DNA from 4 places in the Streptomyces sp. NBC_01257 genome. Region 4 is predicted to be linked to each of the others. Evidence: riboswitches for the same ligand, from Rfam matches in the RefSeq annotation. Region 4 holds a riboswitch; each other region holds the start of a gene.
The links. Region 4 has a riboswitch for S-adenosylmethionine ahead of thrC (threonine synthase). Riboswitches for the same ligand answer to the same signal wherever they lie in the genome.
Positions count from the first base shown of each region.

Region 1 (2,193 bases), 2.8 Mb from region 4:
ATGGAAGAGCGCTTCGGCGTGCACGAGCCGAACATCTCACCCTGGCGCCGCGCCGTCTGCGGCGATCTCACCTCCGCCTTCGACTTCGGCCGTACGGACACCTCGGACGCCCCGCTGCCGTCGACCGACGCCTATGAGCCCCCGGACCGCGGCCGCCACCCCGACTACGTGCCCGCACCGCCCGCCACCGGCAGCGTGCCCAAACAGGAGAAGGGCGCCCGTCCCACCCGGCCGCTGCGCTACGCGCCCTTCGTGGACGGGGCCGCCGACCCGGCCACCGGCAAGTACCGCCTCACCTTCAGCGGCGGGGCCGCGGCCGGGGCGCAGTTCCTGGTGACCTCCGCGAACCGCACCGACGGGCCCTGGACCTACACCGCCGGGGCCGGCGCGTCGCTCTCGGACAGCTGGAACACGCTCTACTCCAACGGCGTGACCGATCTCACCGTCCATGGCCCCAACGGGTTCCTGCGTGCCTTCAGGTCCGCCGGGAAGGTGGCCGGACCTGAGGTGACGGCCCGTCATGTCGCCGCGACCGGTGGGCTCGAACTCACCCTCTTCAATGGCGGGTCCGCGAGCGTGCACCTGACCGTTCGCCGTGCCGCCGGGTACGGAAGCGGCGCGGAGACCTTCACCGTGCGGGCGGGCGCGACCGTGAAGCACGTCCTCGACCTGCGGGAAAGCAAGCGCTGGTACGACATCGCCGTCACCTCCGACGCGGACACCGCCTTCCTGCGGCGCTTCGCCGGACACGTCGAGACCGGCGAAGCCGGTACGAGCGACCCGGGTCTCGTCACCGGGTGAGTGGCCGACGGTCCGGCGGTGGGGCGGGAGCGTCGCGACACCCGAGGGGGTGCCGCAACGCTCCTGACCACCCGTCGGGTCGTGCGGTTTGCGTGGGTTAGAGTTTTCGTCGGGTCATGAGTTCCAGCGCGCAGCCCCGGCTTGCTGGACGGCACCCCGCTCCGCTGCGGGTGCTCCGGGTGACGACCTGCCCCGTGCGCAGGGTGCGGGGAACAGCGGACCGCGGTGCAGGACACCCGGGGTCCTCGTCCCGGAAGGCGAATCCCACCATGCTGCGTCATCTCACCCAGAACGACTCCGTGCGGAGCGACGACTGCTCCCGCTACGCCGCGGGTCACCGCGTGCACTGGATCCATGCGAAGAAGTGCCGCCAGGAGCCGGGGCAGGCCGTCGAGATCCTGCTCACCGCCGGTGATGTCCGCGACGACGGATGGGTCGAACTCCGTCCCGCCTTCGACTACGCGAACGACCTTCCCGCCGTCTGGACGCATGCCCCCGGCGCACTGCGGGAGACTCTCGCGGCTCACCGCGGGCGCGTGTACTGGCTGCCGCGCTGGCATGCGCTGAAGCTCGTGCACGGCGACGGCGACAGCGGCGGTGCCGGTGGGGGAACCCGGGGTGCTGCCGGGCTGGTGAACGTCGGCCTGGAGGGCGGGGACCTCTGCGAGGGCGTCCGTGCCGGGGAGCGCTCCTCCCTGGCCTAGGGCCTTGGCTGTCCGACTCGCCCGTCCCGTACCGCCCGCGCGCATCGTGCCGGGCGGTACTTCGTGATGCTCTGCAAATGTGGGGAGTTGTCGCCCGGTTGTTGCGTTCAAGGCGCGAAATTGATCGCTGTTGACCGGTCCGGCGTCACACAAAATCCTTATAGTGAACATGCGTTGATCGCATGATCATGACGCGTGCAGCTGTCGCCACAGGAGTCAGGACTCATGACGCGCCCTTCTTCCACAGAGCCCGCGCCGCCCTCTCCGTCTCCTCCTCCCGGCTGTCCGGCGCACGCCGCCTCCGGAGCCGTGCCGCTCAGCGGGCCCGGCTTCCAGACCGAGCCGCAGGCCGTCTACCGCGGCATGCGGCGGGATCACGGGCCCGTCGTCCCGGTGGAACTGCCCGGCGGGTTCCCCGCCTGGCTGGTCATCGGGTACCGCGAGCTCCACCAAGTCACCAGCGACGGCGAGCTGTTCCCCCGCGACGTCGGTCTGTGGAACCAGTGGCCGCACATCCCCGACGACTGGCCGCTGCTGCCGATGGTGGGGCGGCCCCTGCCGTCCATCTACTTCAGTGCGGGGGAGGAGCACCGGCGGCACGCGCGCATGGTGGGGCCGGCCCTCGAAGGCGCCGATCCGTTCGAGATCCGGCGCCACTGCGAGGAGTTGGCGGACCGTCTGATCGACG
Region 1 covers NZ_CP108472.1:7,812,490-7,814,682, forward strand. The annotation lists gene OG408_RS34120 (phosphocholine-specific phospholipase C) at 1-801, shown strand, start outside; SAM riboswitch class IV at 914-1,023, shown strand; gene OG408_RS34125 (hypothetical protein) at 1,071-1,505, shown strand; gene OG408_RS34130 (cytochrome P450) at 1,731-2,193, shown strand, end outside.
Region 1: another riboswitch for S-adenosylmethionine. It lies ahead of OG408_RS34125 (hypothetical protein); the one in region 4 lies ahead of thrC (threonine synthase).

Region 2 (2,193 bases), 2.4 Mb from region 4:
CCCGGCCGTACCGTCGACATCGTGGGCACCGGCGGCGACATGGCCAAGACGGTCAACATCTCCACCATGTCGGCGATCGTCGTGGCGGGCACCGGGGCCAAGGTCGTCAAGCACGGCAACCGCGCCTCGTCGTCGGCCAGCGGCTCCTCCGACGTCCTGGGCAAGCTCGGCGTCAACCTGGAACTGCCCCCGCAGCGGGTCGTGGAGGTGGCCGAGGAAGCGGGCATCACCTTCTGCTTCGCGGTCAAGTTCCACCCCGCACTGCGGTACGCGGCGAAGGCCCGGGCGGAGCTCGGCGCGCCGACCACGTTCAACATCCTCGGCCCGCTCACCAACCCGGCCAAGGTGCGGTCGCAGGCGATCGGCGTCGCCGACCTGCGGATGGCGCCCATCGTCGCGGGCGTCCTCGCCGAGCGCGGCAACTCCGCCCTGGTCTTCCGCGGCGACGACGGCCTGGACGAGCTGACCACCACCGCGACCTCCCGGGTCTGGATCGCCCGGGACGGCGTGGTGCGCGAGGAGGCGTTCGACCCGCGCGACGTCGGTCTCGAGCTGGTGCCGGTGGACGCGCTGCGCGGCGCCGACGCCTCGTACAACGCCGATGTGGCCCGCCGGCTGCTCGCCGGTGAGACGGGGCCCGTACGGGACGCCGTCCTGCTCAACTCGGCGGCGGCCCTGGTCGCCCTGGATCCGGGGGAGGGCACGCTGGCCGAGCAGATCGCCGGCGGGATCGTGAAGGCCGCCGAGTCCATCGACTCGGGCGCGGCGGGCCGGGTGCTGGAGCGCTGGGTCGTGGCCAGCAACGTCTGAGGGCACGGAGTGTGAGGCAGGGCGCAGTCCAGATCATGGACTGCGCCTTGCGCGTTTGCGTACGTATGGCAAGATGCTGCGCAGGTCATGAGTGACAGCGACTACGGCCCCGGCCCGCTGTCCGGCAACCCTCCGTCCGTGGCGGGGTGCCCCGGGTGAAGACCAGGCCGTAGGCAGCGAGGTCTGCGGCAAGCGCGGACCCCTCGACATCGTGAGATGTCCACCCGTGGGGTCCTGGTCCTCAGGGAGCCTCTTGTGAGCAAGCGAATGCGATAGGGCTTTTCGGCCCTCCTCCGCACACCCTTCTTTCTTCCCTCCGTGCTGCCGCGTCGTCGCAGGCACGCGGATTTCGCCTGCCTGTTACGGGAGTTCGTCATGTCTGTCTTCACCGCTGCCGCCGACCAGTCCATTTGTTCCCCGCTGCCCGTTCTGGGCAAGGATGTGACGGTCCCGCTGGTCACCGGCGGTGAGGTCACCTACGCCGCACTCGACTACGCCGCCAGCGCCCCGGCCCTGCAGCGGGTGTGGGACGACGTCGCCGCCTACGCCCCGTACTACGGCAGCGTCCACCGCGGCGCCGGCTACCTCTCGCAGCTCTCCACGGACCTCTTCGAGTCCAGCCGCGTCACCGTCGCCGAGTTCCTCGGCTGCCGCCCCGACGACCAGGTGATCTTCACCCGGTCGACCACAGACTCGCTCAACCTGCTGGCCGCGGCCGTGCCGGCCGACTGCCAGGTCTTCGTGTACGAGACCGAGCACCACGCCTCGCTGCTGCCCTGGCGCGACGCCCGGGTGACCTACCTGAACGCCCCGCGCACCCCGGCCCAGGCCGTCGCCACGCTGGAGCGGGCGCTCGCCGACCGTGACCCGTACGGCCCCGCGCTGGTGTGCGTCACCGGCGCCTCCAACGTCACCGGTGAGCTGTGGCCGGTCAAGGAGCTCGCCGCCGCCGCGCACGCCCACGGCGCGCGGATCGTGCTCGACGCCGCCCAGCTCGCCCCGCACCACCCCGTCGACATCGCCGAGCTGGACGTCGACTGGGTCGCCTTCTCCGGCCACAAGCTGTACGCGCCGTTCGGCTCCGGCGTCCTCGCCGGCCGCTCCGACTGGCTGCGCACCGCCGAGCCCTACCTGGCCGGCGGCGGCGCCTCCCGCAAGGTAGCCCGGCGCACCGACGGCGGGGTGGACGTCGAGTGGCACACCACCGCCGCCCGCCACGAGGCCGGCTCGCCCAACGTCATCGGCGTCTACTCCATCGCCTCCGCCTGCAAGGCGCTCACCGAGGCCGGATTCGACAGCCTGGTCGCCCGCGAGCAGCACCTCGTCAGCACGGTCCGCGCCGGACTCGCCGAGGTCCCCGAGGTCAAGGTGCTCTCACTGTTC
Region 2 covers NZ_CP108472.1:2,634,167-2,636,359, reverse strand. The annotation lists gene trpD (anthranilate phosphoribosyltransferase) at 1-810, shown strand, start outside; SAM riboswitch class IV at 894-1,011, shown strand; gene OG408_RS11105 (aminotransferase class V-fold PLP-dependent enzyme) at 1,186-2,193, shown strand, end outside.
Region 2: another riboswitch for S-adenosylmethionine. It lies ahead of OG408_RS11105 (aminotransferase class V-fold PLP-dependent enzyme); the one in region 4 lies ahead of thrC (threonine synthase).

Region 3 (2,193 bases), 3.8 Mb from region 4:
AGCCTGATGGTGCTGTCCGGCACTGCCGTCGTCGGCCCGCCCGACGACACCCGCACGGCCGGCCCCGGCGCCAGTGCCGAGTGGCGGGCCGATGTGCCCCACGTCTACGGCGCGCCCGACGGCGAGGTGCAGGGCGTCCTCTTCGTCCGCTACCCCCCGGCGGGCGAGCCCGGCCCCGGCTCCGGTGGAGGAGCCGAGACCGGCTGAGCGCCGCCCTCACGCCGCCTCGGCCACCACGCCGTTCGCGTAGGGGAAGGCCGGGCGGTCGCCGAGCCGTCCGACGAATTCCTGGAGGCGGGGGTACCCGCACAGGAAACCGGCCGTGCCGGGCTGCACGAGCGTCACCCACAGGTCCACATCGGCCGCCGTCAGCTGAGGGCCGCACACGTAGGGGTGCAGGGAGAGACGGTGCTCCATCACATCGAGCGCGGCCGAACGCTCCGAGGGCTCCGCCGCATCCGTGACCCCGAGCTCCAGCAGCTCACGGATGCCGTCGATGTCGGCGGCGAGCTCCGGCGGGTGCAGCGGGGAGGGGCAGGCCTCGTCGTGGCCGGACAGCAGCCCCGCGAGGTCGCGCAGGATGTCGGGCGTGTGGTTGCTGACGATGCGTCCGCTCCAGCGGTCGCACAGCGCGGGAGCGGTCAGCGGCCCGTTGTAGTGGTGCACCGTGGCCTCGTACGCACCGCGCAGCGCCGCGAAGCCCTCGGGTGTGCCGGCCGGGTGGGTCAGGAGCGTGGTGGCGACGGAGTCCTTGAGCCCGAGCAGGCCGAGGGTGATCGAGATGCGCAGCGAGCGGGGACAACTCACCGACAGGAACAGCTCGTAGCGGTGCGGTGCCGGATAGAAGCCGCCGGCCAGACCGACGCCGATCCGGCTGTGGATGGGCGCGGACCGTACGGCCGACGCGAGGAGCAGACCTGACGGACGTGACGCCGGTGCGGATGAAGCGGGGCCGAACGTACACGCGTTGCCTGTGCCACAACCGCGCGATGCTGTCTCGGGCATGACTCTCCCTGTGGGATCCCTGGGGGAACGACGAAGCCACCGCTGCCTCGTGGGCACCGGCGGCCGGATGCGGAACGACTGAGCCTGCATACCGGTCCGTCCGGAGGAACGCGCAAGGGGCCGGTTCGACAGCCCGGTACGCGTCCGTCCGCCGACGGACCCTAGTAAGCGCTGGAGACGCGCAACAGATCGATGTGCAAGCGCCTTGTCAAGCCGATCCTGGGCATTCCCACCGGTCCTGCCGTCGGGGCTCGCGAGACGCGAGACCGCGCTTGCCCCGTCGCACCGACGGGACCCGGTCGTCACCCGGGGCACCCCATCGCGGTGGAAGGGTTGCCTGTCAGCGGGCCGGGGCCGATGACCGCACGAGCGGGAGATCCCGTCCGGGCGGCGCTGACAATCGTGACCGTCCCCGCCAGTCTCGGTGCGCCCGGTGACGTCGTCAAGGAGGTGGTCCGAGCCGTCTCGCCTGGTGGTCACCGGCGTTGACATCCATTTCGGAACGGCCCTAACCTCCGGCCCAGAGCAGCACGGTCACGAGTGCCGGTGAAAAGCCCTGGCTCGCCGGCCGGCAACCCTCGCACGCGGTGGGGTGCCCCAGGTGAGGACCGGACCGGATGACGTTCGGTAAGCGTGAGGCCCCGCGGGGCGGAATGGTGACGGTGAGCGAGATGTACGCAGCTGACGGGACGGCCGCACGACGGCCCCGCGGCTGCGTCCTGCTGTGTGCGGACCGCACCGTCGACCTCCTGCGTGTCAACAGCGCGCTGTGTACGGCCGCTTCCCGCCCTCTCTGTCAGGGCTGACGGCTCTCCGATTCCCTGACACCCACCGCTGCCGCGGTGTGCCCTCTCCCCGCCCGGCCCCCTCCCGCGCTGTGTGCCGCGTTCCGCCGATCCGTTCCGACGGACACGGCGGCGTGCCGCCCGCCGCGGTCCGGGGTGTCCGCATCCGCTGGAGCCCTCCATGAGTGAATCCTCCGGCGTCGCTGTGCCCAAGGGATCAGCGCCGCCCACCGGGACGATGCCGCGCCCCGATCCGGCCGCCGGGACGGACAGCCGCCCGGCCCCGCCGAAACCCCTGGCGGCGCAACGGGTCGTCCCCCTCCGCCGTCCCTTCCGCTGGATCATCACGGCGGTCGTCCTCGTGCTGGTCGCCCAGATCACCCACGGCCTGGTGACCAACCCC
Region 3 covers NZ_CP108472.1:8,796,074-8,798,266, forward strand. The annotation lists gene OG408_RS38240 (helix-turn-helix domain-containing protein) at 1-207, shown strand, start outside; gene OG408_RS38245 (hypothetical protein) at 217-1,005, opposite strand; gene OG408_RS40245 (putative leader peptide) at 1,167-1,232, opposite strand; SAM riboswitch class IV at 1,269-1,413, opposite strand; SAM riboswitch class IV at 1,538-1,645, shown strand; gene OG408_RS38250 (amino acid ABC transporter permease) at 1,972-2,193, shown strand, end outside.
Region 3: another riboswitch for S-adenosylmethionine. It lies ahead of OG408_RS40245 (putative leader peptide); the one in region 4 lies ahead of thrC (threonine synthase).

Region 4 (2,193 bases):
TGCGCACCGCGTACTCCCCGCCCAGCGGCTGGACGAAGCCGGCCAGCTGCGGCCAGTGCAGATTGAGCAGCGGGCGCGCCACCATCTCGGTGACCCGGCCGCCCTGCCCCGTGGTGTCGCCGAAGGGACGGTCGTACATCGCCTTGACGAACTGCACCGACGGGTCGGTCAGCAGCGGGCCGACGATGCCGGACACGAAGTCCGCCGAGAAGTCCTTCAGGTCCGCGTCGATGAAGCACACGATGTCGCCACCGGTCACCAGGAGTGACCGCCACAGCACCTCGCCCTTGCCGGGGACGGCGGGCATCCGCGGCAGGATCGCGTCCCGGTGGATGACCCGGGCCCCCGCCCGGCGGGCGACCTCGGCGGTCGCGTCCGTCGAGCCGGAGTCGATCACCACCAGCTCGTCGACCAGCCGGGTCTTCTCCATGAGCTCGCGCCGGATGGTCGCGACGATGTCGCCGACCGTCTCCGCCTCGTTCAGCGCGGGCAGCACGACGCTGACGCTCCCGGCGCGCGACCCGGCGTTCCGGAGGCTGTCCCTGGCGGCCAGAAGACGGTCCAGCGGACGGTCGGCGGCCGACCAGGAACGCCTGGTCAGCCAGCGTTCGACCTCTTCCAGCACGGTCGATACTCCCTGTATGTGATCCATCTCGCGGTACGGACGACTATCTCAACAGTCCGGTGCTTCGGTTACAGTCTTGAACAACGCAGATGGCCGTCGCATGCCGGGGTCCGTCCGCCGATAAACGCCTGGATCCATGGTCCAGTGCCACAGCGCTCATCCAGAGGGACTGAGGGAACGGCCCGTTGAAGTCCCGGCAACCCTCCTGCCGACCGCGAGGTTCGGTAGGGAAGGTGCCAATTCCGTCTCGTGGCGAAATGCGTCACGAGGAAGATGAGGAGAAAGGGCCTCGCCATCATGGCTGTTGAGACTGTTGCAGCACACACCGAATCTTCCGTGGACCTCGGTCCCGCCGCGGCGCTTTCCTGCCGCGAATGCGGAGAGCGATTCCCCCTCGGCCCCCTTTTCGCCTGCGCGTCCTGTTTCGGGCCGCTCGAAGTGGCGTACGACCTGCCGAGCGGCTCCCCGGACGAGCTGAAGAAGCGCATCGAGGCCGGACCCAACAACATCTGGCGCTACGCGCCGCTGCTGCCGGTCCCCGCCGATGTCGCGGACAAGCCCAACATCAACCCCGGCTTCACCAAGCTGGTCAAGGCCGACAACCTCGCCCGTGAGCTGGGCGTCACCGGCGGCCTGTACGTCAAGGACGACTCCGGCAACCCGACGCACTCCTTCAAGGACCGTGTCGTCGCGATCGCCGTCGAGGCCGCCCGCGCCTTCGGATTCACCACCCTCTCCTGCTCCTCCACCGGCAACCTGGCCGGCGCCGTGGGCGCCGCCGCCGCCCGCGCCGGCCTGCGGTCCTGCGTGTTCATCCCGCACGACCTGGAGCAGGGCAAGGTCGTCATGGCCGCGGTGTACGGCGGTGAGCTGGTCGGCATCGAGGGCAACTACGACGACGTCAACCGCTTCTGCTCCGAGCTCATCGGCGACCCGCTCGGCGAGGGCTGGGGCTTCGTCAACGTCAACCTGCGCCCGTACTACGGCGAGGGTTCCAAGACCCTGGCGTACGAGATCTGCGAGCAGCTCGGCTGGCGGCTGCCCGACCAGATCGTCATCCCGATCGCGTCCGGCTCGCAGCTCACGAAGATCGACAAGGGCCTTCAGGAGCTGATCAAGCTCGGCCTCGTCGAGGACAAGCCGTACAAGATCTTCGGCGCCCAGGCCGAGGGCTGCTCCCCGGTCTCCGCCGCCTTCAAGGCCGGTCACGACGTCGTGCGGCCGCAGAAGCCGAACACGATCGCCAAGTCCCTCGCCATCGGCAACCCGGCCGACGGCCCGTACGTCCTGGACATCGCCCGCCGCACCGGCGGTGCCGTCGAGGACGTCAACGACGAGCAGGTCGTCGACGCGATCAAGCTGCTGGCCCGCACCGAGGGCATCTTCGCCGAGACGGCGGGCGGCGTGACGGTCGGCGTGACGAAGAAGCTCATCGAGGCCGGTCTGCTGGACCCGACGCTCACCACCGTCGTCCTGAACACCGGCGACGGCCTGAAGACGCTGGACGCGGTGGCCGCCACCTCACAGGTGAGCGCCACGATCCGCCCGAGCCTGGACGCCTTCCGCGA
Region 4 covers NZ_CP108472.1:5,034,349-5,036,541, forward strand. The annotation lists gene OG408_RS21770 (glucosyl-3-phosphoglycerate synthase) at 1-625, opposite strand, end outside; SAM riboswitch class I at 779-905, shown strand; gene thrC (threonine synthase) at 923-2,193, shown strand, end outside.